One region of the Erythrobacter sp. genome, then DNA from elsewhere that is predicted to be linked to it. Evidence: predicted binding sites of a transcription regulator. Region 1 holds the regulator's gene; the other holds the start of a gene.
The links. Region 1 encodes LexA, which represses DNA repair genes until DNA is damaged. Its sites were predicted from a motif close to GTTCCNCNCTTGTTCT; they were not measured.
Positions count from the first base shown of each region.

Region 2: the regulator LexA is predicted to act here: its motif matches at 3,612-3,627, upstream of RSE14_RS14490 (deoxyguanosinetriphosphate triphosphohydrolase).

Region 1 covers NZ_CP136573.1:604,148-619,891, forward strand. Annotated here, with positions in the region: gene RSE14_RS03060 (CTP synthase) at 24-1,658, opposite strand; gene secG (preprotein translocase subunit SecG) at 1,786-2,160, opposite strand; gene tpiA (triose-phosphate isomerase) at 2,284-3,057, opposite strand; gene RSE14_RS03075 (peptidylprolyl isomerase) at 3,311-5,248, shown strand; gene RSE14_RS03080 (anthranilate synthase component I family protein) at 5,257-6,777, shown strand; gene RSE14_RS03085 (alpha/beta fold hydrolase) at 6,774-7,874, shown strand; gene RSE14_RS03090 (phosphodiester glycosidase family protein) at 7,871-8,719, shown strand; gene RSE14_RS03095 (anthranilate synthase component II) at 8,716-9,327, shown strand; gene trpD (anthranilate phosphoribosyltransferase) at 9,324-10,316, shown strand; gene trpC (indole-3-glycerol phosphate synthase TrpC) at 10,318-11,112, shown strand; gene moaC (cyclic pyranopterin monophosphate synthase MoaC) at 11,199-11,672, shown strand; gene RSE14_RS03115 (molybdopterin molybdotransferase MoeA) at 11,669-12,850, shown strand; gene lexA (transcriptional repressor LexA) at 13,061-13,744, shown strand; gene RSE14_RS03125 (ComEC/Rec2 family competence protein) at 13,918-15,744, opposite strand, start outside.
Region 2 covers NZ_CP136573.1:3,011,009-3,026,752, forward strand. Annotated here, with positions in the region: gene RSE14_RS14470 (parallel beta-helix domain-containing protein) at 1-507, shown strand, start outside; gene RSE14_RS14475 (SO2930 family diheme c-type cytochrome) at 504-1,517, shown strand; gene RSE14_RS14480 (alpha/beta fold hydrolase) at 1,514-2,506, shown strand; gene RSE14_RS14485 (aspartate/glutamate racemase family protein) at 2,593-3,297, shown strand; gene RSE14_RS14490 (deoxyguanosinetriphosphate triphosphohydrolase) at 3,667-4,839, shown strand; gene RSE14_RS14495 (NAD(P)H-binding protein) at 4,832-5,560, shown strand; gene RSE14_RS14500 (ABA4-like family protein) at 5,557-6,009, shown strand; gene RSE14_RS14505 (long-chain-fatty-acid--CoA ligase) at 6,078-7,640, shown strand; gene RSE14_RS14510 (DUF938 domain-containing protein) at 7,640-8,248, shown strand; gene RSE14_RS14515 (TonB-dependent receptor domain-containing protein) at 8,361-9,134, opposite strand; gene RSE14_RS14520 (TonB-dependent receptor plug domain-containing protein) at 9,135-10,469, opposite strand; gene RSE14_RS14525 (GTP-binding protein) at 10,456-11,700, opposite strand; gene RSE14_RS14530 (MerC family mercury resistance protein) at 11,784-12,194, shown strand; gene RSE14_RS14535 (Entericidin EcnA/B family protein) at 12,377-12,508, opposite strand; gene RSE14_RS14540 (DMT family transporter) at 12,554-13,477, opposite strand; gene RSE14_RS14545 (hypothetical protein) at 13,543-13,785, shown strand; gene RSE14_RS14550 (TadA family conjugal transfer-associated ATPase) at 13,963-15,510, opposite strand.

The DNA.
Region 1 (15,744 bases):
CTGTCACAATTGTGTCGAAAAAATCAGACGAGTCGCGACTGTTCCAGGGCTGCGGCGATGAAGCCGGCGAACAGTGGGTGCGGATCGAAGGGGCGCGATTTCAGCTCCGGATGGAACTGCACGCCCACGAACCACGGGTGATCGGGCCGCTCGACGATTTCGGGCAGCAGGCCGTCCGGGCTCATGCCCGCAAAGATCAGGCCCTGCTTCTCCAGCGGCTCGATGAAAGCGCTGTTGACCTCGTAGCGGTGGCGGTGGCGTTCGGAGATGATCTCCGCCCCGCCATAGATGCGCGCGGTGTGGCTGTTGGCGGCCAGCTTGGCCGGATAGGCGCCCAGACGCATCGTGCCGCCCAGATCCCCGCCCGCTTCGCGCTGCTCGATGCCTTCCTTGGTCATCCATTCGGTGATGATGCCCACCACCGGCGTATCGGTCTCGCCGAATTCGGTCGAGGAGGCATCGGCGAAACCGGCCGCGCGCGCGCCTTCGATGCAGGCCATCTGCATGCCGAGGCAGATGCCGAAGAACGGCACATTGCGGGTGCGCGCGAAAGTAACTGCGGCGATCTTGCCCTCGCTCCCGCGCTCGCCGAAGCCGCCGGGCACGAGGATGCCGTGCATCGGCTCCAGCGCGGCCGCGATCTCGGAATTGTCACCTTCGAAGATTTCCGCGTCGATCCAGCGGATATTGACCTTCACCCGGTTGGCAAGCCCGCCATGCACCAGCGCCTCGTTGAGGCTCTTGTAGGCATCGGGCAGGCCCACATACTTGCCGACGACAGCGATCGTTACCTCGCCCTCGGGGTTGAAATAGCGGTCGGTGACGTCGCTCCACGCGGCCATGTCGGGCTCGGGCGCATCGGTGATGCCGAAAGCGCGCAGCACTTCCTTGTCGAGCCCTTCGGCGTGATATTGCTGCGGCACCGAATAGATCGAGGGCGCATCCAGCGCCGGGATCACTGCTTCCTTGCGCACGTTGCAGAAGTTGGCGATCTTCTGGCGCTCGCTTTCGGGGATCGGATGTTCGGCGCGGCACAGCAGGATGTCGGGCTTGATCCCGAGGCTGGCAAGCTCGCGCACCGAGTGCTGGGTGGGCTTGGTCTTCAGCTCGCCCGCCGCCTTGATATAGGGCACCAGCGTGACATGGACGCTCACCGTCTGGAACGGTTCGAGCTCGTTACGAAGCTGGCGGATCGCTTCCATGAAGGGCAGCGATTCGATGTCGCCCACGGTCCCGCCGATTTCGCACAGGATGAAATCATGATCGCCCTGATCGGCGAGCGCGAAGGCCTTGATCGCGTCGGTCACGTGCGGGATCACCTGCACGGTCGCGCCGAGATAGTCGCCGCGGCGTTCCTTGGCGATGATGTCGCGGTAAATGCGGCCCGAGGTGATGTTGTCGCTCTGGCGCGAGGAAACGCCGGTGAAGCGCTCGTAATGGCCAAGGTCGAGATCGGTCTCGGCCCCGTCATCGGTCACATAGACCTCGCCGTGCTGATAGGGGCTCATCGTGCCCGGATCGACGTTGAGATAGGGATCGAACTTGCGGATGCGGACCTTGTAGCCACGCGCCTGCAGGAGGGCCGCCAAGGAGGCTGCCATGAGACCTTTGCCGAGCGAGGAGACCACGCCGCCGGTGATAAAAATGAACCGCGCCATGGGAGTCGGGCCTTAAGCAGCGAGAGGGATTCGGGGCAAGCGAATTGAGCAGGCGATCGGCCTGCCATCCACAGCCCTGTGACAAATGCGCCGCGCAGCCGCCTGAGCGGGGCGCGGGCGTTGGGGCTTACTGGCCCTGCGGAGCCCCGGCAGGCGCTGCGGGTGCGTCAGGGGCAGGCGCAACGGGTGCGACCGGCTCGGCCAGCGGGTCAACCGCGGGGGCCGGAGCGCCGGTGGCGCGTTCCAGCGTCGTGCTGACCGTGCCCACCCGGCTTTCGCGCACGGCCAGCGCCGCGAGCACGATGGCGAGGGTGACGAAGACAATCGCCAGCCACTTGGTCGCCCGGGTCAGGAAATCCGCTGCCCCGCGCGCACCGAAAGCGCCAGACGGGCTGCCGCCGATCCCCAGCCCGCCGCCTTCCGAACGCTGCATCAGCACCACGCCGACGAGAGCTGCGGCCACGATGGCCTGGATCACGGTGAGGAAAAGGAACAGCGACATGAAGGATACTCTTGGCAAGGGCGCGTGTGCGCACCCGGGAAACGTCTTTGGGCGCCATGTAGGCTGCGCGGGCGAAATCGGCAAGGGTGGGCGGGGGCCTGAGCGCGCCCCTGCTCTACCGGCTTAGTGGTCGGACGGCTCGCCGGCAGCGAGCACGATGCCCATGAAGCTGTCGGCGGTGAGGCTTGCGCCGCCCACCAGCGCGCCGCCGACATCGGGCACGGCGAAAATTTCGGCCGCGTTTTCCGGCTTTACCGAGCCGCCGTAAAGGATACGCACATCCCCGCCCTGCTCGGCGCCGTAGAGGCTGACGAGCAGCTTGCGGATGACGGAGTGCATTTCGGCAATGTCATCGGTGGTCGCGGCATTGCCGGTGCCGATCGCCCAGATCGGTTCATAGGCGACCGTGATCCGCTCGGCGATATCGGCCGGCGCATCGGCGGGTGCGGGCAGCGAGGCCTTCAATTGCTTCTTCACGAAGGCCACGGCCTTGCCCGAATCGCGGGTCTGCGCGCTTTCGCCGCAGCACATGATGATGCGCAGGCCTGCACCGAGCGCTGCGGTCGCCTTGGCGCGCACCAGCGCATCGCTCTCGCCATGGCCCTGACGGCGCTCGGAATGGCCGAGGATCACGAACTTGGCGCCGGCATCGGCCACCATCGCGGCGGAAATATCGCCGGTGAAGGCCCCGCCATCGGCGTGGTGGCAATCCTGCGCCCCGACCGAGATCTGCTCGGCCTCGCGGTGGATCGGGTGGATCAGCGTGAAGGGCGGCGCGAGTGCGACCTCGACCTTCATGTGGCGCTGGGCGGCACGATCGATCGCGCGCGCTTCGGAAAGCATCGCGCGGGTGCCATGCATTTTCCAGTTTCCGACGATGTAGGGTCGGCGAGTCATGGGTGTGTCCTGCACCTTGAGAGAGGGAATGGCGATTGTTTTTGGGCCTTAGGGCCAATGTTCTTGGGCCTTAGGGCCAAGGGGCCGTGTCCGCTAGCCGAACATCCGCGTCCAGTCAAAAGGCTGCATCCACAAACAACAAAAGGCCCCCAGACCTGTTGCCGCGCGGACGCAGGGCCGATAAAGCGCGCCTCGCGCCGGTTGTAGAAGCGGCGTCCAGCAGCCGTTCTGACCACCCGGGATCACGCCAGCAATGCTCACCTTCTTCCGCCAATTCTTCCAGTCGAAGATCGGTCTGCCGATTTTCCTCGGCTTTCTGGTGCTGATGGCGCTCGCCTTTGCGGTGGCCGATATCACCGGCACGGGCAGCAGCTTCGGCACGGTCTCGGGCAATGACAATATCGCGGTGGTGGGCGACGAGCCGATCGCCACGGGCGAGGTGGTGCTGGCGGCGAACAATGCGCTCGATCAGGTGCGCCAGCAGAACCCGGGCCTCGCCATGCCCGAATTCATCCGCGCCGGCGCCTTCGACGAAGTGCTGCGCCAGCTGATCGACCGCTTCGCCATTTCGCAATATGCCCGCAAATATGATCTCGCCGCGGGCGACAACCTCGTCAATTCCGAGATCCTCCAGATCCAGGCCTTCAAGTCGCTGGCGGGCGAGTTCGACGAGCAGACCTATCTCGCGGCCCTGCGCCAGCGCGGGCTGACCGATGCGACCTTCCGCAAGGATCTGGTGGCCGGCCTGCTGGAAGACCAGCTGCTCCTGCCCGCGCTCGCCGCGCCGCAGCTGCCGGAAAAGGTCGCGCGTCAATATGCCGCACTGGTGCTCGAACGCCGCGTCGGCGAGATCGCGCTGATCCCGTCGAGCGCCTTTGCCCCGGCCGCAGCCCCGACCGAGGCGCAGCTGACCGAATGGTACGGCGCCAATCGCAGCCTGTTCCTGCGGCCCGAGCGGCGCACCTTGCGCTTTGCGGTGTTCGGGACCGACAGCCTCAAGGTCAACCCCGCCGCCACCGAGGCCGAAATCGCCGCGCGCTACAAGAAGGACGCAGGCCTCTATCAGGCGCGCGAACGCCGCGCTGTCACCACCTTTGTCGTGCCCACCGAAGACGCGGCCAAGGCGCTTGCTGCCCGCATCCGCTCCGGCACTGCGCTCGAGGCCGCTGCCCGCGATGCCGGGTTCAGCGCCTCCAAGGCAGAACTGCGCACCCGCGAGGAGATGGCCACCGCCACCAGCTTCGCCTTTGCCGAAAACGCCTTCAAGGCCACCCAGGGCGGCGTGGTCGAGCCGGCCAAGGGCACGCTCGGCTGGTATGTCGCGCGGCTCGACAGCGTCGAGAAGATCCCGGCGCGCAGCCTTGCCGAAGTGCGCGGCGCGATTGCCGAGCAGATCGGCACGGAAAAGCGCAGCGCCGCCACCGCCGATCTCATCGCCGAGATCGAAAGCGAGATCGACGGGGGCACCGCGCTCGCCGAAGTCGCCAAGTCCTATGGCCTCAAGGTCGAAACCACGCCGGCCCTTCTCGGCAATGGTCAGGCCTATGGCCAGCCCAGTGTCCAGATCGTGCCGCAGCTTGCCCCCGTGCTCCAGACCGCCTTCCAGATGGAAGAGAGCGAGCCGCAGCTGGCTGAAGTCGTGCCCGGCCAGCAATTCGTGATCTTCGAGGTTGCGCGCGTCGATGAAGCCGCCGCCCCGCCGCTCGCCGAAGTGCGCGCTCAGGCCGAAGCCGGGTGGAAGCAGGCGCAGGGCGCCAAGCTGGCCCGCGCCGCGGCGGACCGCATCCTCGGCAAGGTGCGCGCCAAGACCGATCTGCGCGCCGCGCTCGGCGCCGAAGGCAAGCCCTTCGAGATCGAGCCGATCAATCTTGAACGCCGCGCCCTGATCGCCCAGCGCGGCCAGCGCATCCCGCCGCCGCTGGTGCTGATGTTCTCGATGGCCGAAGGCTCGGTAAAGCTGCTCGAAGGCCCGCGCAATATCGGCTGGTACATCGTCAGCCTCGACGAGATCGCCACCGATCCGGTCGACAAGGAACCCGGCCTGCTCCAGCAGACCCGCGGCCAGCTCGCCCCGACGGTGAGCGAGGAATATCGCCGCCAGGCCGCGGCCGCGATGCGCAAGGAACTGGGCACGACCCGCAACAACGCCGCCATCGATGCGGTGCGCAAGCAGCTTGCGGGCGAGCAATAGGCCAGGGCGTGACCGCAACCGGACTGCCTGAAAACGCAAGCGCTGCCACGGCCCTGCTCGCCTCCGGGCGCCCGGCGCTGGTGTGGCGGCGGATCATTGCCGATAGCGACACGCCGGTTGGCGCAGCGCGGCGGCTGATCGTGCCGGGGCGTGGCGACTTCCTGCTCGAAAGCGTCGAGGGCGGCGAAGTACGCGGGCGCTACTCGCTGCTCGGGCTCGATCCCGATCTGGTGTTCCGTGCGAGCGGCGAGAGCGCCGAGATCAACCGCGACTGGAAGCTCGACCGCGAAGCCTTTGCCCCGTGCGAAGGCAATGCGCTCACCGCGCTGCGCGATCTTGCCGCGACCTGTCGTATCGATCCCATGCCCGAAGGCCTGCCGCCCGCGCTCGCCTGCCTCGTGGGCTATCTCGGCTACGAGACCATCGGCCTTGTCGAGACCCTGCCGCGCGCGCCCGACAGTCCGCTCCAACTGCCCGACATGCTGTTCGTGCGCCCTACAGTGATCCTGGTGTTCGACGGGCTCACCAATGCGCTGTTCGCCATCGCGCCGATCTGGGAAGCGGCTGACCCGGAAGCGGCGGTTGAACGCGCGGGCGAGCGCATCGATGCCGCCCTCTCCCAGCTTGGCACCGCCATTCCGGCGGCAGACACCGCTGCCCTGCCCGATACCCTGCCCGATCTTTCGCCGGTGATCGCGCCCGATGACTACAAGGCGATGGCGCTGGCGGCGAAGGACTACATTCTCGCAGGCGACATATTTCAGGTGGTGCTGGCGCAGCGCTTCACCTGCCCCTTCCCGCTCCCCCCGCTGGCGCTCTACCGCGCGCTGCGGCGGGTGAACCCCTCACCCTTCCTCTATTTCCTCGATCTGCCCGGCTTCGCGCTGGTCGGCTCCAGCCCGGAAATCCTCGTGCGGGTGAGAGAAGGCGAAGTCACCATCCGACCTATCGCCGGAACCCGTCCTCGCGGGGCCACGCGCGAAGAGGACATCGCCAACGAAGCCTCCCTGCTGGCCGATCCCAAGGAGCGGGCCGAGCACCTGATGCTGCTCGATCTCGGGCGCAATGATGTCGGACGCGTCGCGGCGGCAGGCACGGTGGAGGTCACCGACAGCTTCACCATCGAGCGCTACAGCCACGTGATGCACATCGTCAGCAATGTGGTGGGCGAGCTCGACACATCGAAGGACGCGCTCGATGCGCTGTTTGCGGGCTTCCCGGCAGGCACCGTCTCGGGCGCGCCCAAGATCCGCGCCTGCGAGATCATCGCGAGCCTCGAACCGGAAACCCGTGGCGCCTATGCCGGCGGCGTCGGCTATTTCGCGCCCGACGGCAGCCTTGATAGCTGCATCGTGCTGCGCACCGCGGTGGTGAAGGACGGGGTGATGCATGTGCAGGCGGGCGCAGGGATCGTCGCGGACTCAAATCCCGATTACGAACTCGCCGAATGCCGCGCCAAGGCCGGTGCGCTGATCGCCGCCGCGCGCGAGGCAGCGCGGGTCGCAGGCGAGCCGGGGTATGGCCAATGATCGCTGCCGCCATCCGTTCGCTGGCGCTGATGCTGGTGCTCGCGCTCGCTCTGCCGGGCCAAGCGCTCCGCGCCGAGGACTGGCGCGCACAGGCGAAAGAGCACAGCATTGCGCTCAAGGATTTCCGCTTCGGCACGGGCGAGACCCTTCCCGAGATCACCATGCACGCCCTCACGCTGGGGACCCCGCGCCGCAATGCGGCGGGCGAGATCGTCAATGCGGTGATGCTGCTCCACGGCACGGGCGGCGATGCCACCTCGCTGCTCCAGCCCCATTTCGGCGACCTGATGTTTGCGCGCGGAGCCCCGCTCGACATCACCAGGATGTTCGTCATCTCGCCCAGCAGCCTCGGCCACGGCAAGAGCAGCAAGCCGAGCGACGGGCTGCGCCTCGCCTTCCCGCGTTACGACTATGACGACATGGTGCGCGCCCAGCACCGGATGCTGACCGAAGGCTTCGGCATTGCGCGGCTCGACATGATCATCGGCACCTCGATGGGCTGCATGCAGTCCTTCGTGTGGGGGCCGATGTACCCCGGTTTCGTGCGCCGCTACGTGCCGCTCGCCTGCAATGCGATCCCGATTGCGGGACGCAACCGGATGTTCCGCCAGATCGTGATCGACGGCTTCCGCAATGATCCGGCTTACGCGGGCGGCAATTACGCCGATCCTGCGGCCTTGAAGCAGGGTCAGGAAACCTTTGCCAACATGTCGCTGATCGCGGGCAGCAATCCCTACCGCATGCAGGCCGAAGCCCCGACGCTGGAGGCCGCGCAAAGCCTGCTCGCGGCGAGCAAGGCACGCCTGCTGGCGCGCGCGGCCGATCCCAATGACACGATCTACCAGTATGATGCCTCGCGCAATTACAACCCGGCCCCGCGCCTTGGAGAGATCACCGCGCCGGTGCTGTGGATCAATTCGGCCGATGATTTCATCAATCCCGAGGGGCTTGGCGAACCCGAGGCGCTGGCAAAACGGATGCCGAACGCGCGCTTCGTGCTGATTCCGGCGAGCGCGGAGACCTTTGGTCACGGCTCGCACAGTCGCCCGCAATTGTGGATGGAACATTTGCTGCGCTTCATGGAGGAACATCCGTGAGGTCGGCGCTTTTCGCCCTCTCCGCCGTGCTGGTTCTTGCCGCCTGTTCGGAAGCGCCTGCGGGCGAGCCCGTGGTGCGCAGCCGCTTGGACGGAGCCAATCCGGCCGAGAGCGCCAGCCCCTCGCCCGAGCCGACTGCCCAGGCGGAATCGGCCTGTCGTTCGGTGACCTTCGAGGTAGTGCCGCTCACGGTCTGCACCGCCGATCCGGCAAAGCATCGGATCGACATGGCCAACGTAGGCCCGGACAAGCAGCCTTTCGGCTCGATCAGCGCCTTCGCAAAAAGCGTTGACGCGGGCGGCATCGCCTTTGCCATCAATGGCGGGATGTATGGCGATGACCTCAAACCCATTGGCTACTATGTCGAGGGCGGCGAGCGGCTGAAGGAGCTGGATCGCGGGGATGGGGCCAAGGAAGGTGGCGGCAATTTCTACATGAAGCCCAACGGGGTGTTCTTCGGCTCTGGCGGCGCATGGCGCGTGCTGGGCAGCAACACCTTCTTCGAGACCGTGGGTGACCGGCCGGCTTTCGGCACCCAGTCCGGGCCGATGCTGCTGGTGGACGGCAAACTCCACCCCGAGATCCAGGACGATGGCCCTTCCAAGGCAGTGCGCAACGGCGTGGGCGTGGATGCCAGCGGAAGGGCGCATTTCGTGATTTCCGATGCGCCGGTAAGCTTCGGGCAGTTGGCGCGCTTCTTCCGTGACGAACTCCAGGTGAAGAACGCGCTCTATCTCGACGGGGCGATCTCCAGCCTGTGGGACCCGGCGAGGGGCCGCATGGACAAGGGCCGCGTGGGTCCGATCATTGTTGTGACGAAGCAAGAGGGTAAGACGCCGGAATGATTCTCGTCATCGACAATTACGACAGCTTCACCTTCAACCTCGTCCATTACCTGATGGAGCTGGGGGCCGAGGTGCGCGTCGAGCGCAATGACGCGCTGACCGCTTCGCAAGCGCTGCGGACCAATGCGGCGGGCTTCCTCATCTCGCCCGGCCCCTGCACGCCTACGCAAGCGGGGATCAGCTTGGATCTGGTCGCTGCCTGTGCCGATGCGGGCAAGCCGCTGATGGGCGTGTGTCTCGGTCATCAGGCGATCGGCCAGCATTTCGGCGGCACGGTGCAGCGCGGCGGATTGATGCACGGCAAGACCTCGCCTGTCACCCATGACGGGACCGGGGTGTTCCAAGGCCTCCCCAGCCCCTTCATCGCCACGCGATATCACAGCCTTGAAGTGGTGGATGTGCCCGCTGAGCTGGTCGCAAACGCCCATGCCGAGACGCCGGGGGCCGATCATCCGAGCGTCATGGGCTTCCGCCACGCGACCCTCCCGATCCATTCGGTGCAGTTCCACCCCGAAAGCATCGCCACCGAGCATGGCCACGCGCTCCTCGCCAATTTCGTCCGTCTGTGCGGGCTGGAGCCGGTGATGCCGGCAAGGCTCTCGGCATGAGCGCCCTGCCCGACATCACCACGCCGCTCAGCGAGACGGAGGCCGAAGCCGCTTTCGGCGTGCTGCTCGACGGCAGCCCTTCCGAAACGGAGATCGCCGACTTCCTCGTAGCGCTCTCCGCGCGCGGCGAGACGTCTGACGAGATCGCCGGCGCGGCGCGGGCCTTGCGCGCAAGGCTGATCCCCATCGATGCCCCCGAAGGCGCAATCGACGTCTGCGGCACGGGGGGCGACGGGCACCACACGCTCAATGTCTCGACCGCCGTCAGCCTCGTCGTCGCGGCCTGCGGAGTACCAGTGGCCAAGCACGGCAACCGCGCGGCATCGTCAAAGGCAGGCGCGGCGGACACGCTGGAGGCCCTCGGCCTCGACATGGACGCAGCCGGACGCACGGCGGAAAAGACGCTGGCCGAAATCGGCATCTGCTTCCTTTTCGCCAAGAACCATCACCCCGCCATGGCGCGCATCCAGCCCATCCGGGTGCGGATCGGCCAGCGCACGATCTTCAACCTGATGGGCCCGCTCTCCAACCCGGCCAAGGTGACAAGCCAGTTGATCGGCATCGCGCGCCCCGCATATGTCCCGATCTATGCCGGCGCCATGGCACGGCTCGGCACGGGCAAGTCACTGATCGTCTCGGGGGACGAGGGGCTCGACGAATTGAGCCTTGCAGGCGGCAATGAAGTCGCTGTGGTGACGGGCAATGCCTTCACGATGGAGCGCATCGACGCCTCGGCAGCGGGCCTGCCCCACGCCCCGATCACCGCGATCAGGGGCGATGACGCGAAATATAATGCCTCGGCGCTGAAGGCGCTGCTGATCGGCACCCCCGGGCCATACCGGGACGCGGTGCTGTTCAATGCCGCTGGCGCGCTCACCGTGGCGGGACGCGGCGAAAGCTGGCCCGAACGCGCCGCAATGGCCGCAGAGGCGCTCGATTCCGGCAAGGCGCTCGATCTCCTCCTGCGCTGGATCGCCATGGCAAAGTGACATGAACAAGCTCGAAGAAATCTGCGCCACCAAGCGCGAAGAAGTCGCCGTCCGCAAGGCCGCCACCACCACCGCCGCGCTCGAAGCCGCCGCTGCCGCGCAAACGGCCCCGCGCGGGTTCGAGGCTGCGCTGCGTGCGCGGGCCACGGGCGGCTCCTATGCCCTGATTGCCGAGATCAAGAAGGCGAGCCCCTCCAAAGGCCTGATCCGCGCCGATTTCCGCCCGGCCGATCATGCCGCCGCCTATGAAGCGGGCGGCGCCGCCTGCCTCTCGGTGCTCACCGACGCGCCCTATTTTCAGGGCCACGAGGATTACCTCGTCGCCGCACGCGCCGCCTGCAAGCTACCGGTGCTGCGCAAGGACTTCATGGTCGATCCGTGGCAATGCCTCGAAGCCCGCAGCCTCGGAGCCGACGCGATCCTGATCATCGTCGCCGCGCTGGAGGACAGCCGGATGGCCGAAATCGAAGCCGCAGCGCGCCAATATGGCATGGACGTGCTGGTCGAAGTGCATGACGAGGCCGAGATGGAGCGCGCCGCGCGCGTCCTCCAGTCGCGCCTGATCGGGGTCAACAACCGCGATCTCAAGACCTTCACCACCAGCCTCGCCACCACCGAACGCCTCGCCCCGCTCGCGCCGCAAGGCACGCTGCTGGTGGGCGAAAGCGGGATCAATTCCCACAGCGATTGCCAGCGTCTCGAAGCCTGCGGCGTGCGCACCTTCCTTGTGGGCGAGAGCCTGATGCGCGCTGACGATATTGCGAGTGCCACGCGCGCGCTGCTGGGGACAGAATAGCACGGCACCCGTTCGCCTCGAGCGCAGTCGAGAGGCCTGTGCGGGGTGTCTCGACTTCGCTCGACACGAACGGCTAGAGGGGACGAATGAACAAGCTCACCCACCTCGGCGAAGATGGTTCGGCCCACATGGTCGATGTCGGCGGCAAGGCGGCCACGGCCCGCCGCGCGGTCGCCAGCGGGTGGATCACCATGTCGGCAGAGGTGCTCGAAGCCATCCGCGCCGGCAATGCCCCCAAGGGCGACGTGCTGGGCACGGCGCGCATCGCCGGGATCATGGCGGCCAAGCGCACGGGCGAGCTGATCCCGCTGTGCCACCCGCTCGGGCTGGAAGCGGTGAATATCGACTTCGATTACGAAGAGGGCGCGATCCGGGCCACGGCCACGGCCTCGCTGACAGGCAAGACGGGCGTCGAAATGGAAGCGATGACAGCCGTTTCCGTCGCACTCCTCACAATCTACGACATGGCAAAAGCACTCGACAAGGGCATGGTCATTTCTGAGGTGCGCCTGATCGCCAAGTCCGGCGGCAAGTCGGGCGACTGGAAAGCCGCAATTTGAACCCGCCGCTGGCACTGGAGGAAGCGCAGGCCCGCCTGCTGGCGCTCGCCCCCGTGCTTCCCGCAGAAACCATCACCACCGAAGCCGCACTCGGGCGGGTGCTGGCTCAAGACCTCCACGCAACCCGCACCCAGCCCCCCGCCGATCTTTCCGCGATGGACGGCTATGCGCTGGGGCCGAGCGACGGGCCGTGGGCGCTGGTGGGCGAAAGCCGCGCGGGCGCGCCCTTTGCGGGCGTCATCGCTCCGCAGGAATGCGTGCGCATCTCGACCGGCGCCAATGTGCCAGAGGGCGGCACCCGTGTGCTGCTTCAGGAAGATGCGCGCGTCACAGACGGCATGGTTACCGCCAGCGAAGTGCCACCCACCGGTCGCCATATCCGCCTGCGCGGGTTTGATTTTCATGGCGGTGATCTGCTGCTCCCCCGCGGCACGCGCCTCAACGCAGGTCGCATCGCGCTGGCGCTGTCAGGCGGGCATGGGTCCGTGAGCGTCACCCGCCCCGTGCGCGTGGCCGTGCTCGATAGCGGGGACGAGCTCAGCGTCGATCCCGCAAACTGCCTCCCCCACCAGATCCCCGCCAGCAATGGTGCGATGATTGCCGCCATGCTCGCGCCCTTGGGCTGCGAGGTGCTGCGGCTCGGCCCGGTGGGCGACGATATGGCCGCATTGGAAGCCGCGCTGGCACGAGCCGAGGGGGCCGATGTGCTCGTCACCTCGGGCGGCGCATCGGTCGGCGATCATGATCTGATCAAGCCCGCACTCGCCAATTGGGGCGCCGAGACCGCCTTCTGGCGCGTGGCGATCAAGCCCGGCAAGCCGCTGCTGGTGGCCACACGGGGCACGCAGGTGATCCTCGGCCTGCCGGGCAATCCGGTATCTAGCTTCGTCACCGCCTTCCTCTTTGCCCTGCCGCTGGTGCGCGCGCTGCAAGGCGATGTTGCGCCCCTGCCCGCCGCGCTGACCATGCAGGCGGGCGAGCCCCTGCCCGCGATCGGTCCGCGCCGCGAATTCCTGCGCGCGGTGATCGAAGGCGGCGCAGTGCGGCTTGCCGGTTCGCAGGATTCTTCGGCCCTCAGCGCGCTGGCTGCGGCCGATTGCCTGATCGACCGCGCGGCCCATGCGCCTGCGGCTGCGGCGGGTGAGGCTTTGCGGGTGTTTCCGCTCCGGATTGGCTGAACCGCTGGGCTTCGCTGTCCAGCGCGCTTGACTCGCGTTCCATGGTTGCCTAATTGTTCCTTGTTCGTTCACCTTAATGGCGGAACGACGAGTGCAGGCAACGCACCTGATGCCTTCTTGAAAAGGGGCTGGTGCCTCTTGGCGCACGCAAGGGATGGCACGGCGGGCCTGACGGGCGCGTCGTGAGTGCGACCACAGGAGTTTGGAGCAATGCTGACCGCAAAGCAGCGCGAGCTGATCGTCTTCATCCAGCAGCGGCTGGAAGAAACCGGCATCTCGCCCAGTTTCGAAGAAATGAAGGAAGCGCTCGATCTGAAGAGCAAGTCGGGCGTGCACCGGCTGATTTCCGCATTGGAAGAACGCGGCTTCCTGCGCCGACTGCCCAACCGGGCGCGTGCGCTCGAAGTGATCCGGGAGCCGGGCGACACGACGCCTTCGCGTGGCTCTGCGGCCAGCGACAATGTCGTGCCCATGCCTGCGCCGCGCGCTGCTCAGCCCGAGCCTGCCAATGACGTGATCGAACTGCCCTTGCATGGCCGCATTGCTGCCGGCGCGCCGATCGAGGCATTGGAAGGGCAGTCGACCCTCCCCGTCCCTGCCGCCCTGCTTGGCCCGGGCGAGCATTATGCGCTCGAGGTTTCGGGCGATTCGATGATCGAAGCCGGCATCTTCGACGGCGATTTTGCGCTGGTGCGCCGCACGGATAGCGCGCGCGACGGCGAGATCGTGGTGGCGCTGGTGCGCGGCGAGGAAGCGACGCTCAAATATCTGCGCAAGGAAGGCGGCCAGGTGCGGCTCGATCCGGCCAATGCGGCCTATGATCCGCAGTACTACCGCCCCGATGAAGTGCAGGTGCAGGGCAAGCTCGCCGGGCTTTTGCGCCGCTATCACTGATTTTTCCGGGCGGATTTTTCGTCCGATTATTCAAAATCAATGACTTATGTGTTTTCAAGGCCGCTTTTGAGGGTTCCCAAGGGCGGCCTTGACCGCATTTGACCCCCAGTTGACCCCGAGATGACCCCCCGATGAGCGGCACTTGACCCCCGCCTGAAGCGGGTTTTCCGGCCTCACTCGGCCGCCTGCCACCAGCCATGACGGCCCTCTCTCTGGGCCACGGTTTCGATCCTTTGATCGGCCAGATGGATCGCAAGGCCGCCCGTCTGGTACAGCATCCGGCGGTCCGCCTTGAGCCAGCGCGGCCGGCACAAACGCGGCAGCGAGCGATCGGCAATGACGATATCGGCCTTGCCGCAAGCCGCCGCGAGAGAACGCTCCTCGATCCGGTCACGGGTCCGGGCCATCAGGATCACCCAATCCCGCCCGCCCCGCTCCAGCACCAGCGTGCAGAAGGACGTGGAACAGCGCGCGCCCTCCCACTCGGCGAGCGGCACGGGATCGGCCTTGACGCCCGCCAGCTCGATCAGATTGTCCCGCGCGTAGGACGAGCGGCTGTCTCTCAAGGAGAGCAGATGCCGCTCTCCATCAGCGCCCGCGATGGTGATCCCCACCTGCTTGCCATCGCCCGCCACCAGCACATCGGGCACAGGGGTGAGCAGCACCAGCACGCTGGCCAGCGCCACCGGCGCAAAGCCCCAGAGCCGCGCCCGTCCGCTCCACAGCGCAAGCCACAGGCCCCCGCCCGCAAACAGCGCCACGGCCCCCATCCCGATCTGCGGCATCAGCCTGACCGCCCCCGGTTGGCTGGCGGTGACATGGGCGATCCACAGGAGCAGATCGAGCGAGCGCTCGGTCGCCCACCAGAAGGGCGCGCCTGCCCCCACCAGATCAAACGCCAGCCCCAGCGCGATCAGCGGCATCGAGACGAAGGTCACCAGCGGGATCGCCACGACATTGGCGACCGCCCCGTAAAGCCCTGCGCGGTGGAAGTGGAACAGCACGATCGGCATCAGCGCGAGTTCGATCACCATGCCGGTCGCAAACAGCATCGCCGCCCGCCGCAAGCCATGCGCCCACCACGGCTCGTCACGCGCGGCAAGGAAAGCGCAGGCCGGCGCACTGGTCGAGAAGGCGATGATCGAAAGCACCGCCGCAAAGCTCATCTGGAAGCTCGGCCCGATCGCGCTTTCGGGCCACAGCACCAGAACGAAGCCGCCCGCCACCGCCAGCATGCGCAAGGACAGGGCATCGCGCCCCAGCACCAGCGCGCCGAGCACCAGCATTGCGCCCACACAGCTGCGCACGGTCGGCACCTCGGCGCCGGTGAGGAGCGTGTAGCCGATCCCCGCCATCGCCCCCGCACTCGCCGCCACGATCGGCAGGCGCACTCTCAAGGTCAGCGCAGGCCACAGGGCGAGGAGGCGCATCACCACGAAATAGGCCGCTGCGATCACCGCGCTCACGTGCAGCCCGCTGATCGAGAGGAGGTGGGTGAGCCCCGAATCGCGCATCGCGATCTCGTCGGCCGTGCTGATGCTTCCCCGGTCACCGCTGGCAAAGGCCGCCGCGATGGCGCCCGCCGAGCCCTCGACCCGCCCCCGCACATGGTTCGCCAAGGCGCGCTGCACGCTCGCCGTGCCGCCGCTGGTGGCAGCGGGCCTGACGACTTCGACCGGGCCGATTGCACTGCCGGTTGCCGCAAGTCCCTGAAACCAGGCAGCGCGCGCGAAGTTATAACTCCCCGGCAGCATCGGTGCGGCGGGCGGCATCAGCCTCGCGCGCAGCCGCACAACCGCGCCTTCGGCAATCGGCGCATTGCCTAGCTTGTCGAGCGGCACGTTGATCCGCACCTTGTAAGCCGAGCTGCTTGCCGCATCGCGCACCGCCAGCGTCAGACGGATGCGCCCCTCGGCGGGCTGGTCCTCGCGCTCCAGCACATGGCCGTGCAGCAACGCCATGCCCGGCTGCGCGAGCGGCGGCGTGCCGACCATCTCCGA
Region 2 (15,744 bases), 680 kb from region 1:
GTGGTGTCCGATAACGACACGCCCAACTTCGCGCCTCCGGGCAATATCGTCGCCAGCGTCAGGCGTGGCACCGGCGTGCTGGTGATGGCCAATGACGGCGTGCTGATCGAGGACAACGCCTTCGACAACAACCCCACCGCCCACGTGATGGTGGTGGCCTATGTCCAGCTCTTCGAGGATCCGCGCTACAACCCCTATGCCCGCAACGTGATCGTCGGGCCCAACGCCTTCGGGCGCGGGGGGGATGATCCGCAGCTTGATGGCAAGGAGGCGCTGCTTGCCGCTTTCGGCGGAGCGCTGCCGCCGGTGCTCTGGGACGGCATCAAGGAGGACGAGGACACCGGCCTCAGGATTGCCGAGGGGGTGACGGGCTGGACGCTCAACCTCTCGAAGCCTGGCCAGAGCCTTGCCGAAGCCCAGCCCGGGCCGCTGGAGCTGACCCCGCTGGAAAGCTGGGCCTTCCCCGATGTCGGCGCGCCCGCCGAGCTGGAGGCGCGGCTGAAGTGAAGCGCGGCCTCGGCCTCCTTGCGCTCGCTTGCGCCACCTTTGGCGCGGCGCTGGCCGATGCGACGGTGCTGGAGCCGGCGCCGGTCAATGATGCGGCGATTATGGGCTCGGGTTTTCCCAAATCCTTAAGCGAATATGCCTTCTTTCAGGATGGGCGCAGGCAGGATCCGGGCGCGCGGGTTCACCCTTACGCGCTCAACACCCCGCTGTGGTCGGACGGGGCGGAGAAGCTGCGCTTCATCTACCTGCCCGCAGGCACGCAGCTTGCCGCCGACGGGGAGGGCCTGCTGCGCTTTCCGGTCGGCGCGGCGATCATCAAGACCTTTGCCTTTGGCGAAGGGGCCGAGCGCCGCCTGATCGAGACCCGCGTGCTGCTCCACCGCGCGGAAGGCTGGGTGGCGCTGCCCTATCGCTGGAACATCGAGCAGACCGACGCGACACTGGCGCTGGCGGGCGGGCGGGTCGACCTCACCACACCGGCGGGGGAGGCGATCTCCTATGCCATCCCTAACAAGAACCAGTGCAAGACCTGCCATTCCAAGGACGGCGCGGTGATCCCGATCGGCCCCAAGGCGCGCAATCTCTCCGCCGATTGGCTGGGCGACATGAGCGCCAAGGGCGTGCTGGCGGGCGACATTGCGGGCGGCAATCGTCTGCCCGACTGGCGCACCCATGCGACCGGCCCCGCTGCGCCGCTGGCGCGCGCCTATCTCGATGTGAACTGCGCCCATTGCCACCAGCCGGGCGGGGGCGCGTCCAATTCGGGCCTCGATCTGCGCTGGGAGCAGCAGGACGCGCACGCGATCGGCATCGCCAAGCGCCCGGTCGCGGCGGGCCGCGGGGCTGGCGGACATGATTTCTCGGTCGTGCCGGGCGCGCCCGACGCCTCGATCCTGCTCTACCGGATGGACAGCGCCGAGCCGGGCATCGCCATGCCCGAACTCGGCAAATCGAGCGTCGACAAGGATGGCGTGGCAGTGGTGCGGCGCTGGATTGCGGAGATGAAATGAAAAAGTGGCTTGTGCGCGCAGGTTTAGCGCTTTTCGGCATCCTCCTGATTGCCTTCCTCGTGTTGCGCACGCCCGACACGGATGTCGCGGAGATGCGCGCGAAATACGGCGCTCCCCCGTCGCAATTCGTGGAGATCGGCGGCGGGGTGACTGTCCACCTGCGCGACGAGGGGCCCAAAGACGCGCCCGCGATCATCCTGCTCCACGGCTCCAATGCCGATCTCCACACCTGGCAGCCGTGGGTGGAGGCATTGAAGGGCCAATACCGCGTGATCCGCTTCGATCAGGTCGGCCATGGCCTCACCGGGCCTGATCCGCAGGATGATTACTCCACCGCCAATTTCGTCGCCGATATCGGCGCGGTGGCGGACAAGCTGGGCCTTGAGCGCTTCGTGATCGGCGGCAATTCGATGGGGGGCAAGCACGCGCTTGCCTATGCCATCGCCCATCCCGAGCGGCTGACGGGCCTCGTGCTGGTCGACGGCAGCGGCGGGCCGATGCTCAAGGTCGCGAGCGACAAGAAAGAGGAGAAGAAGGGCGGCGGCAATATCGGCTTCACCATCGCGCGCATGCCGGGCCTCAATCGCATTGCCGAGCAGATCACCCCGCGCTTCCTCATCCAGCAGAGCCTCGAACAGAGCGTATCGGTGAAGTCGGTGGCGAGCGAGGCGGCGGTGGATCGCTACTGGGAAATGCTGCGCTATCCCGGCAACCGGCGGGCGACGCTCACGCGCTTCAGCCAGCCCTATGACCCGCTCGCTGCGCAGGACATTGCCGCGGTCAAGGTGCCGACCCTGATCCTGTGGGGCGAGGAGGACCGCGTGATCCCGGTCGAGGCGGGATACTGGCTCGAAAAGACCATCCCGGGCAGCAAACTGGTGGTCTATCCCAGGATCGGCCACCTGCCGCAGGAAGAGGCGGTGGAGGCGACGCTGGGCGATCTCACGCCGTGGCTCGCGGCCCATTCCGGCAGTCTGCCCGCGCGGTAAGACGCACCGTTTTGCGGGCCTATGGACGCGAGGGAAAAAACCTCGCTACACCTCTTCGCACCTGCACATAAAAAGGGGACGCGGATTTGCGCAAACTCGGGATCATCGGCGGCATGAGCTGGGTGTCGACCGCCATGTATTATGACCGGATCAACCGCATCGTCCAGAAACGCGCCGCCCCGATGGCGTCTGCTCCGCTCCTCATCGAAAGCCTCGATTTCGCCCAGCTCTATGCCCTGCGCGAAGAGCGTGACTGGCAGCGCGCCGCGATTGTGCTCACCGAAAGCGCAAGGCGGCTGGAAGGGGCAGGGGCCGAAGCGCTGATCATCGGCGCCAATTCGATGCACCGCCTCTATGATGATGTCGCGGCGGCGGTGAACATCCCCATCCTCCACATCGCCGAATATGTCGGCATGGCGATCAAGCGTGCCGGCCACACCAATGCCGCCCTGATCGGCACCCGCAACGTCATGACCGAGAGCTTCTATCGCAAGCGTCTCGTCGCCCACGGGATCGATCTGCTGCCGCCGGAGATGGCCTTCGTCGAGATGCTCGACAAGATCATCTATGACGAGCTGATGGTGGGCAAGGTCACCCGCGAGGCGCAGCGCCAGATGAAGACCATCATCACCAACATGGCGCAGGACGGGGCGCGGGCGATTGTGCTCGCCTGCACCGAACTTGATCTGGTGGTCGATGTCGATGCCAATGTCCTGCCGGTGTTCGACAGCACCCGCATCCATTGCGAGGCGGCGGCGAACTGGATTCTCGATCAGGAAGGGGTCCACTGAGCGCGCCCGGACAGCCGGATCCCGCCGGATCCCTGTGATTGAAATGATACAACGTTGCCGGAAAGTGCATGAATTACCGGCTCGTCCTTAAACTGAAACGTTCCGGCGCATGGCCGGGTTGCAAGGGGTGCAACCCCTTAACGTTGACGTTAGGGGCACGCTCGGAATTTGTCAGAGCGACAAGCGATGGCGGTTCCGGGTCTTCGGGTCGCACCGACAGGCCCTTGGGGCCGCCTCACCTTCCCCCCCAACACCGGTAGGCGGCCCCATATCTCCCCGCTTCCAGCCGCTGTTCATCCGCCCCTTTGTGCAGGGTTCCCGCTGTGTTCCGGTTGAGCGCTTTCCTGTCCTCACCTAAGCGCTTGTGAGATGACCCGCGCCCCCTACGCCGCCGATCCTGACGCCCATGGCCCCAGAGAATTCGGGCGAGAATCCTCCGCCGCGTCCGGCGAACAGCGCGGGCCGCGCAGCGCCTTCCAGCGTGACCGCGACCGCATCATCCATTCGATGAGCTTCCGGCGGCTGAAGGCCAAGACGCAGGTCTTCATCGCGCCCTTGGGCGATCACTATCGCACCCGCCTCACCCACAGCCTTGAAGTCGCGCAGATCGGCCGCGTGATTGCCCGCGCGCTGGGGCTGGACGAGGATCTGACCGAGGCCCTGTGCCTCTCGCATGATCTCGGCCACCCGCCTTTCGGTCATGCAGGCGAGGCGGCGCTCTCCGAAGCGATGACGCGCCACGGCGGGTTCGATCACAATGCCCAGGCGCTGCGCACGGTGATGCGGATCGAGTGTCCCTATCCCCAGCATGACGGGCTCAATCTCACATGGGATCTGCTCGAGGGCCTCGCCAAGCACAACGGCCCGGTGATCGCGCCGAACTGGGCGCTGGCGGAGCTCGACGAGGCCTTCCCGCTGATGCTCGGCACATGGCCCTCGCTTGAGGCGCAGGTGGCGGCGGTGGCGGATGATATTGCCTATGACAATCACGACATCGACGACGGGTTGCGCGCAGGGTTTCTCGAACTCGATGACCTGCTCACCCTCGATTTCGTCGCGGACCAGTGGCGTGCGGTCGAAAAGCGCTTCCCCAATGCCCCGCGCGAGCGCCTGCTGCGCGAGATGGTGCGGGATTCGATCGGGCTGATGGTGAACGATGTGCTCGAACATACGCGAGAACAGGTGAAGGGCCTGCGCTCGGTCGCCGAAGTGCGCGAGGCCGGGCGGCAGTTGGCCGGCTTCTCGCCCGCGATGGCCGCGCAGGAGCGGCGCCTCAAGTCCTTCATGTATGAACGGCTCTATTACCACCCCGAGCAAGTGGCTGCGGCAGAGCGCGCGCGCGATGTCGTCGCCCGGCTGTTTGCGGCCTATGCGCAGGACACCAGGCTGATGCCCGAGGACTGGCAGGCGCGCCTGCCCGCCGCCGATCCGGGCCGCGCGCGGGTGATCGCCGATTTCATCGCGGGGATGAGCGATCGCTTTGCGATGCAGGCCTGCACCGCGATCTATGGCGAACGGCCGGCGGGGCTGATCAATGTCTGACGCGCGGTCTTTGGCGCGGGGGCCCGTTCGCGTCGCGCTGGTCGGCGCGACCGGTCTTGTCGGGCGCAAGGTGATCGCAATCGCGAGCCTTGGAGACGAGGCGCGCATTCTCGGCATTGCCCGGCGCGAGGCGCCGCTGCCGCCGGGTGCGCGGATGGAAATGTTCGTCGCCGAGCCGGACAAATGGGCCGAGGTGCTCGAAGCCGTGCGCCCGCGCGCGCTGATCTGTGCGCTGGGCACGACGATGAAGAAGGCGGGCGGCGATCAATCGGCCTTCCGCGCGGTCGATTTCGATCTGGTGCTGAAAACGGCCGAGGCGGCCAAGGCGGCGGGCGTGCCCAACATGGTGCTGGTGAGCGCGGCGGGGGCCGATGCGCGCTCCAAGAGCTTCTACATGCGGGTGAAGGGCGAGGCCGAAGACGCCGTCTCGCGTGTGGGTTTCAAGCGGCTCGACATTCTCCATCCCGGCCTGCTGCGCGGCGAGCGGGTGTACGACCTGCGCTTTGCCGAGCGCGCCGCGATCATCGCTGCGCCGCTGATCGATCCGCTGCTGTCGGGCAAGTGGGAACGGTTCCGCTCGATCGATGCCGCGCTGGTGGCCGAGGCGGCATTGGGCCTTGCGCTGCGGCGGGCAGGCGGGCGCTTTACCCATGATAACGAGGCGATGCGCCGCGCCGCGCGCGAATGGCGGCGGGTGCGCGAGACGGGGGAAGAGGCATGATCGACTGGAACGCGGTGTTCTCCATGGTCAATCTGCTCGCGCTGATCGCGTGGGTGGGGCTGATATTCCTGCCGCGCTGGCCGGCGCTGCTTTCGGGCGTGCTCTATCTGGGCGTGGGCCTGCTGTGCCTGATCTATGCGACCGGGCTGATCGGGCTGCTCTCGGGCCTCATCCCCAAACCGCAGGGCGGTGGCGCGGATTTCACCACGATTGCGGGCGTGCGTTCGATCTTCGCCAGCGATCCGGGGGTGACGATCGGCTGGACGCATTATCTCGCCTTCGATCTGTTCGTCGGCCTGTGGATCGCGCGCGATGGCGATGCGAAGAACATCTCGCGTTTCATCCAGGCGCCGGTGCTGTTCGCGACCTTCATGGCCGGGCCGCTGGGGCTGGGCCTGTGGCTGCTGATCCGCGAGCCTGCCGCGCGCAAACAGGGCCGGTTTCGCTAAATCGCAGGTAGACCGGCGCGGCCGCTTCCGCTTAACTCTCGCAAACGCTTTTGGGAGAGAGCACGGCCATGGCACGTAACGCCTTTCACGATCATCAGACCTTCGATGCGATCATGCACTTCTGGGCGAAGGAGCGGCCTGATGGACACGCCTTCGATCAGGAGGGGCGGGTCACCACCTATGCCGAGGCCGATGATCTGACGCGGCGGCTGATCGCGCTGATGCAGGCGCGCGGCATTGCTGCGGGGGACCGGGTGGCGTGGCTCGGCAAGAACCGCGATATCTACTTCCTGCTCTATATCGCAGCGGCCCGCATGGGGGCGGTGATGGTGCCAATCGGCTGGCGCCTCGCCCCGCGCGAGATTGCCTATATCCTCACCGATACCGACGCGAAGCTGCTGTTTGCCGATGCCGATTTCGTCGAGACGGCGCATCAGGTGGCGGGCGATGTTCCGGCCAATCCCGAAGTGATCGAGGCCGAGGCCGCGCGCACCGCAGCGGCGGGCTTCGAGCCTGCTGACTATACCCCGCCCGGCCCGCATGATCCGGTGCTCCAGCTCTACACCTCGGGCACCACGGGCAATCCCAAAGGGGCGATGCTGTCGAACACCAATCTGCTGGGCCTGCGCAATGCGGGGGTTGCGGCAGGGCTCGACTGGCAGTTCTACGAGCCGGGTGACTGCATGCTCGTCGCCATGCCCTGCGCGCATATTGGCGGGACGGGGCTGGTGAATATCGCGGTGGCGAGCGGGGTGAGGAGCCTCGTGCAGGCGGAATTCTCCCCCGTCGGCGTGCTCGAAGCGATCGAGGCAGGCGCGACCCATATGTTCATCGTGCCGGCCGCCTTGCAGATGGTGGTCCAGCACCCGCGCGCGGCGACCACGGATTTCTCCAACCTCAAATATCTGATGTATGGCGCTGCGCCCATGCCCTTGGAATTGCTCAAGGAAGCGGTGCGCACCATGCCCACCACCAAGTTCCTGCAAGCCTACGGCATGACCGAAACCAGCGGCACGATCTCGATCCTCCCGCCCGAGGATCACTCCCTCGAAGGCAACCAGCGCATGCGCTCGGCGGGCAAGGCCTGCCCGGGCGTCGAGATCGAAGTGCGCGGGAGCGACAACAAAGAGGTGCCGCGCGGCGATATCGGCGAGGTCTGCATCCGCTCGCCCTCCAACACCGCGGGCTACTGGAAGCTGCCCGAAGCCACCGCCAAGACCATCGATCCCGACGGCTGGCTCCACACCGGCGATGCGGGCGTGATGGACGAGGACGGCTATGTCTACATCCAGGACCGCATCAAGGACATGATCATCTCGGGCGGCGAGAACGTCTATCCCGCAGAGGTGGAGAGCGCGATCTACGGCCACCCCGCCATCGCCGAGGTCGCGGTGATCGGCGTGCCGAGCGCCAAGTGGGGCGAGGAGGTGAAGGCCTGTGTCGTCGCCAAGCCGGGCATGGAAGTGGACGAGGCCGACGTCATCGCCTGGGCGCGCGAGCGGATCGCGGCCTTCAAGGCGCCCAAGAGCGTCGAGGTCATCCCGCTGATGCCGCGCAACGCCTCTGGCAAGATCCTGCGCCGCGAATTGCGCGCACCCTATTGGGAAGGGCAGGAGCGGCAGGTCTCCTGATGGCGAAGCAGCACGCGCCTGCCACCCTGCGCAACCGCGCAGCGATTGCCGATGTGCTGGCGCGTGAATTGCCGACGCAGGGCGCGGTGCTTGAGATCGCGGCGGGGACGGGCGAGCACGCGGTGTTCTTCGCGGGCCATTTCCCCGCGCTCCGCTGGCAGCCGAGTGATCCTTCAGCCGAGGCGCTGGCCTCGATCGCGGCCTACCGGGAGGATTACGCGGGCCGCAATCTCGCCGCCCCGCTGATGCTCGATGCCGCCGCACCCGAAAGCTGGCCGATCGAGCAGGCTGACGCGGTGGTGTGCATCAACATGGTCCACATCAGCCCGTGGGAGGCGACCCTTGGCCTGTTTGCAGGCGCGGCGCGGGTGCTGGGGGCGAGCGGCGGCCCGCTGGTGCTCTATGGCCCCTATATCGAGGCAGGCGTGGAAACCGCGCCCTCCAATCTCGACTTCGATGCCAGCCTCAAGTCGCGCAACCCCGCTTGGGGCCTGCGCCGCCTTGAGGATCTAGATCGCGTTGCATCGGAGCATGGTTTCGAGCGCTCCAGCCGGTACGAAATGCCAGCCAACAACCTGACGCTCGTCTACAGAAAGCGTTCGCCGTAGAGCATGGAACGGCCTCGCAGTGTCCGCTTTTTGTGGACGCGAAAAAAGCTGCCGTTCGGCGATCGACCCCATATCGGCCTTCGGGAAGGACTCGGCGGGAGCCGTGTCAGTATCAGAACTGGTCCGAAATCGTGAAGGTCACAAACTCGCCGCGCTCCCGGTCCAGCACCTCGGTTCCGATGAAGGCCCCACTGCGGTCGGATGCGAAAAGCTGGCGGTCGCGCGGGAAACGGGTCTGGAACAGGTTGCTTGCCTCCAGTCGCATCTTGACCCCGAAGAACCGCGTCGTTTCTGCGAAGGCGGTGATGCGCCGTCCGCGTCGGTCAATGATCGACTCGTTGGCGAAGACGGTGCTGGTGCGCCGCGCGGGTTCATAAGTCATGCCCCAGGCGATCCGCGCGTCGCTCAGATCCTGTCGGAAATCGATGGCGATGTCGGGATTGGCAAGGCCCGTCACCACCCGCGTTTCTCCGGTGATCGGATCGCGGAAAGATGCGTCTCGGAAATTGGCCGAGATCTCGATTAGTCCGCCCTTGATGAAGCCGGAGAGCGGCAGCGCCGCCTCGGTCTCGATCCCCCACACCCGCGCCGAACCGGCATTGGCGAGGCCCGGCACTCCGCTCGGCAGGATCACCTGTTCGAGCACGTCTGCGCGCCATTCGTGGAAGGCTTGCGCATTGAGCGCGAAGCCACGGGGGAGACGCAGGTCGGCGGTTATACTGGCACGCCAGGTCTGGTCGGGGCCGAGATCGGGATTGCCCGCCAGCAAGCGATCATCCTCGGCATTGGCGGAGGCGGCGAAATCGTTGAAATCCAGTTGGCCGACAGTGCGGCGCATCGCGGCACGCAGCTGCACTGATCCCGAAGCCTGCCAGGTCAGCGCCAGCTAAGGCTTGAGAAATGTGAATTCATTGCGCCCGCTGGTATCGCCGGAAACAGTGATCCGCGAGAATTCCGCCGCCATCCCAGCCTCCAGCGTCCAGCGGGGGGCGAGCACCCAGGTGAGATTGCCGAAGGTCTCGCCGCGCCATTCGGAAACGGCGACATCCGATGCAGGCAGCGCGATCGGACGCACCCCGCCTGCATCTTCCACCTCAAGCGCGATGCGGGAATCGAGCCGGTTATAGGCCAGCTCCACCCCGAATTCGGGCCGCAAACCGCCTTCGAGCTTGCCGATCGTAACGCGCGTGAGCGCCTCGATGGGCATGCGTTGGGCGGCGAAGCGGTTGATTATCGGCGGGCTGGCGGGCGGCTGCGAGATGACATTGGCCGATCTGACCTCGCTAGCCTGCACCGAACCGAGGCCGAGCAGCTTCAGCACCCACCCATGTGCGACCTGACCCGTCCAATCTGCGCTCAGCTCGCCTTGCCAGAATTCGGAATCGAGACGGATATCCGAGCGGCGGTCTGCGGGGCCGCCATCGGGTTCGCGACCCAGAAAACCATCGCGTCCGGTCTCTTGGTAGTAACGGCTGTTGCCGAAGCGCGCGTTGATGGTCAGCGTTCCGCCCGCCAGCAGACGCTTGGCCTCGGTCGCGATGAAGGCATCGCGCAAGGTCGAAGGCAGGGTCTCCTCCTCAAACGCTACGAGCCTGCCGCCCGCATCGCGGCGGATGCGGTCGATGTTGTCAAACGTGAACTGTTCCCAGAAAGCGTTCACTTTCGTGGTGGTTGACCATGCGCCCAGCGGTGCAGTGAAGGACACCTCGCCGCGCGGGTAGACAAGGCCTGCCGGATTGCGTTCCAGCTCGCCCGACCAGGTGCCGGCAAAGCTCTGCGGTTTGCGGATGACGTTGGCGATCAGGCCCTGTCCGGCAGTTTCCCCGGCGCGCTGGGCACCGCGTGTCACCTCGATCCGGTCGATCGCATCGGCGGGGATGCGGCTGAGGAAGTCCTCGAGCCCGCCCGCTTTGATCGTCGGCCGCTCGCCATCGACCAGCACATTGCCCGCCGCACCTGCAAACCCGCGCAGCTCTGCGCCGGTATCGAGGCTGAACCCGGGCACGCGTTCCAGCAGTTCGAGTGCGGTCTGGGGGTAGAAGCGGTCAAAGAAGGCACGCGGATAGGCCTCGACCGCCGCGGCAGGTGGAGGTGCAGGCGGGGGCGGCGCCGTGTCATCCTGTGCCGCCAACGGGGCGCAATGGGCGAGCGAGACCAGCATTGCGCCCGCAGCAACCACCAGCCGGGTCTTGACCGATCCCGTCACCTCAAACCGGCTCAAGCACGGTCTGCGCTTCTCCCCAAGCTGGGAAGGGATCGTTGAGGCGCTCCCACTTGTCCGGAGTGAATTCGTCCGTGGGGAGCAGACAATCGTCGAGCGCCGCAGTGATCGCAGCCTTGTCCAGCCCGATGCCGATGAACACCAGTTCCTGCCGCCGGTCACCCCAAACGGCGTCCCAGTGGCGGATCACGAATTCCTCGAAACTGCCATCATCCGGCCAGCGGTTCTTCGGGACGGCGGCCCACCAGCGGCCCATGCGGCTGACGCTTTTCTGATGCCCGGCAATCGCCAACTCGCCGAGAAAATCGGTGCGAGTGGCGAGCCAGAAGTGGCCCTTGGCGCGGATCACCTTGTCGAGCGCATCGCCGGTCAGGAAGCGGTAGAACATCGCCGGGTGGAACGGCCGCCGCGCGCGGTAGACGAAGCTTTCGACGCCATATTCCTCGCTCTCCGGGCGGTGGCTGGCGTAGTCATAGAGCTCCTTCATCCACAGCGGGTGCTGTTCGGAACGCTCCTCATCATACAGTCCGGTATCGAGGATCGTGTCGAGCGCGACCATGCCGAAGTCCGCCTCAATGATCCGTGCATCGGCGTTCAATGACGCGACCACCTGCTTGACTGTGGCGAGCTGTTCGGGGCTTACAGCGCTCGCCTTGTTGACGATCACAACGTCGGCGAATTCGATCTGTTCGACGAGCAGGCCCACCAGAGAGCGATCATCGCCTTCGCCCGCCGTTTCGCCGCGCGCAGAGAGCAGATCCGTGCTCGAATAATCGGCCAGCAGGTTGAGCGCATCAACCACCGTCACCATGGTATCAAGCCGTGCGACATCGCCAAGGCACTCGTCATCTTGATCGCGGAACGAGAAGGTGGCGGCGACCGGCAGGGGTTCGGAAATGCCGGTGCTTTCGATCACGAGATAGTCGAAGCGGCCTTCCTCGGCGAGTGTGCGCACTTCCTTGAGCAGATCGTCGCGCAAGGTGCAGCAGATGCAGCCATTGGTCATCTCGACCAGCGTTTCTTCCGCGCGGGACAGCGCTGCCTCGCCGCCGCGCACCAGATCGGCATCGATATTGATCTCGCTCATATCGTTGACGATCACCGCCACGCGCTTTCCCTCGCGATTGGCAAGAATGTGGTTGAGCAGCGTGGTCTTGCCCGCGCCGAGAAAGCCGGACAGCACGGTGACGGGCAAGCGGCGATCGGCAGGTGAGAGGGAGATTGCATTCATGCGTCAACTCCTGTCGGCTGATACTTGAAACGGGGCGCGAGGCCATTACGTTATGTTGTATCATAACTCAATAGGGGCGTGGGATGGCAACTTCACTTCCATCGGCGGGCGGCGAGGCGCCGTGGCACCGCTTGGGCATCGGCCTCTCGGCGCTTTGCCTTTTGCATTGCCTTGCGCTTCCGTGGCTGCTCGCGAGCTTGCCAGTGGTGATGCTCGCCGCTTTGCCAGAGGCGTTACGCGACGAAGAATGGCTCCACGCTGCGTTGATCATCCCGGTGATCTTCGTCAGCGGGCCAGTGCTGCTGCGCGGCAAGCCGGGCCATTGGCAGAGCGGACTGGTGCTGGCAGCCTTCGCCGCATTGATCGGCGCGCTGTTCACCGCAAGCGAGGTGGCCGATCAAATGCTGACAGTAACCGGAGCGGCGTTGTTGCTGGCCGCACACGGGGCGAGACTGCGACGAGGCCATCAGCATGGACCTTGCGGATTGGCCTAAGCGATGGTGCAAGGCGGCCCGATCACAATCTGAGCGCAGCGAGACGGGGGGTGAGCCGCCGTTTCGCATGGCCCCTATATCGAGGCCGAGGCGCTGGACGCGGTTGCTGCCGGGCTGGGCATGGCCAGAAGCGCCCGATATGCGCTTCCGGCGAACAACATCATCCTCGTCTATAGAGCCGCTTAATCAATCGCGCGCTTGCCTGCGCGGCCGACCGACTTGATGTCGTCCCCCAGCCCGTCGACCGTGTTGCAGGCGGTGGTCGTGACCGTCAGGGCGGCGAGCGCCACGGCGAAAATCGTTTTGCGAATCATGAGAGGCTCCAATCGTTCAAGGCTTCAACGCGCGAGGCTAGGCCCTTATTCCTGACCCGCGCGTGAAGCGCTGGCCAGACCCTTTGCGAGACGCCGTTCGCGCCATGCGATGATCACCCCTGCGGCAATGATCAACGGCGCGCCAAGCCACAGGCTGGCGGGTGCGGCGCGGTCGAAGACGTAATAGCCATATACGCTCGCCCACAGCAGCGAGGTGTAGTCCATCAGCAGGATCACCGCCGCCGAGCCGAACCGCAGCGAGGTGGTGAGCAGCATCTGCGCGCCCCCGCCGACTACTCCCATGCCGAGGATCAGCGCCCAGGTGAGCGGATCGTGGCTCGCCATCACGAAGGGCAGGGCCAGCGCGGCGACTGGGGTCGTCAGCGCGGCGAACCAGAAGACGATGCTCCACGGGTTTTCGGTGGTGTTGAGATCCTGCAACTGGAAGCTGATGAGCGCGACCATGAAGGGCGCGACGAGGCCCACCGCCACGCCCGCCAGCGTCACGCCTTCATGCGCGGTGCCGAAAGGCTGCATCACCACCAGCACGCCCGCAAAGCCGATCCCCACCGCGCCCCAGCGCCACGGGCCGATGCGCTGGCCGAACAGGGCGATGGCGATCAGCACAGCAAAGATCGGCGCGGTAAAGCCCAGCGTCGTCGCTTCGGCCAGCGGCAGCAGCAGCACCGCGCCATAGGTGAAGATCATGCCGAACAGGCCCGAGGCCGCGCGCCGTCCGTGCGCCCCGAGGCGCTTGGTGCGCAGCAAGGCGATCCGGCCGGTGATGGCGAGCCCTGCGCCCAGCAGGATCATGGTGATGAGCTGGCGCCAGAAGATCAGCTCGACCAGATGCGCGCCGCGCTCTCCTGCGAGCTTCACCAGCATCGCCATCGTCGCCAGCGCGAAGGCGGCAAGCAGCCGCACGAACAGCGCGAGCAGCGGGCGGGGGCGGGCGATCGAGCCATCCATCGCCCGATGGCTTGGCCGAGGCGCGAGGCTTGTGCAAGCGCGCACAGCCCCTACATCAGCGCGCCATGAACCTGTTCGCGCAATTTGCCCTGCTCAGCGATGCCGCCCAGCTTGCCGCGGTGGGGGGCGCGTTCTGGGCCTTTGCTGCGCTGGCGATGCTGATGGAGCGCCGCCGCGCCCGCCGCCGCGATGTGGCACGGCTGGAGCAGGTGGGCTGGGTGCCGTGGACCGGCCTGTTCATGATCGCCGCGATCATCGGCGGCGGATGCCTGGCGATGAGCCTGCCGGTGGTGTTGGGGAGTTTGTAGAATTACCCCTCCGTCACGCGCCAGCGGCACGTGCCACCTCCCCATTGCTAGGCAACAGGGAGGGACTGAAGAAGCAACCTCTATCGACAGGTAACCGGACCCGAAGGGTCCGCAAGGCCGAACGGCCGCCGGCCGGTTAGGCCGAAAGATCCGGGCCGGAGGGTCCGGATCGGCGTGTCAGAGACACGCCTCCAAGTAAGCCTGGTCAAACCCGAACTGGCGCGCCTTTTCGAGCGTGTAGGGGCGCAGGCCCGAGGCGCGGAATTCGCCGAGGATCTTCCCGTCGTCGGTCTCGTCGAGATATTCGAACTTGAACAGCTCCTGCGTCACGATCACGTCGCCTTCCATCCCGATCACCTCGGTGATGTTGGTGGTGCGGCGCGAGCCGTCGCGCAGACGCTTCACCTGCACGATCAGATCGACCGATTCGGCGATCTGGCGGCTGATGGCTTCCTTTGGGATCTTGATGTCGCCCATCAGGATCATGTTCTCCATACGGCCAAGGCACTCGCGCGGGGAGTTGGCGTGGAGCGTACACATCGAGCCGTCGTGACCGGTGTTCATCGCGGCGAGGAGGTCGAAACACTCCGCGCCGCGGATTTCGCCCAGGATGATCCGGTCAGGACGCATACGCAGGGCGTTCTTCACAAGGTCGCCGATGGTGATCGCGCCCTGGCCTTCAAGGTTCGGCGGGCGGGTTTCGAGCGGCAGCCAGTGCGGCTGCTGCAGGCGAAGTTCCGCCGCGTCTTCGATGGTCAGCACGCGCTCGCCCGGGTCGATCATCTTCGACAGGGCGTTGAGCATGGTCGTCTTACCCGAACCAGTACCGCCCGAGATGACGATGTTCATCCGGCACGCGCCCGCGATCTTCAAGGCGGTGCACATCTTGTCCGACATCGAGCCGAAGTCGCGCAGCATATCGAGCGTGATCGGCTTTTCGGAAAACTTACGAATCGAGATCGCGGTGCCGCGCAAGGACAGCGGCGGGACGATCACGTTCACGCGGCTGCCGTCCTTGAGGCGGGCGTCAGCCAGCGGCGTGGTCTGGTCAACGCGGCGGCCGACCTGGTTCACGATGCGCTGCGCGATCGAGAACAGGTGCTGTTCGTCGCGGAAGCGGATCGGGGCGAGCTGGAGCTTGCCCTTCTTTTCGATGTAGGTCTGATCCGGCCCGTTGACCATGATATCGGACACGTCGGGATCGTTGAGCAGTTCTTCGAGCGGGCCGAAGCCCAGCAGCTCGTCGATCAGCACCTTTTCCAGCGCGAATTGCTCGCGGCGGTTGAGGGTGACCTTGAGCTCGGCCAGCACTTCGAGAATGATCGGGCGGAATTCCTCGGAGAGTTCCTCCTTGGACAGCGTCGCCGCCGCTTCGGGATCGACGCGTTCGAGCAGGCGCGGGAGCACCTGTTCCTTGATCTCGTGGACGCTGGCTTCAAAGCCGCCGACTTCCGAATTGCCTTCGTTGACCGAAGTCATGCGTTCGTTGAGGCGGTCCATCGCCTCTGCGCTGGAGGCCGGCCGCGAGGGTGCGGCGGGGGCAGCGGACGGCGCCGGAGCGACGCGTTCGGCCGAGCCTTCGCCCGGGATCGGCGGGAATTGTTCGCCACCGCGCGGGGCGACGCCGGGGACGCCGGCCCCCTTCATCGGACGCGCGACCCCGAAAGCAGGCCTTGCGCCCGGCTTCAGTCCGCCAGCGTTGCCCTTCTTGCCGAATGCGCTCATTCCCAGCCCCCAAGGCTCATAAATCTGTTCCACCCGTCTTTCGCCATTGAAGCGAAGGGTATCTTCCGAAAAATGGTGAATATTGGGGAAAGCTTATTTTTTCCCTAAAGCCGTCAGGCTCGCCTGCGCGGCTGTATCAGACTGGTGCGCGCGGGCAGCCGAGGCATCGCTTGCGGCACGCAGGCCCTTGCCGAACAGGCACTAATGGCTAGAGCGGCACTCGGGCAGCAGAAG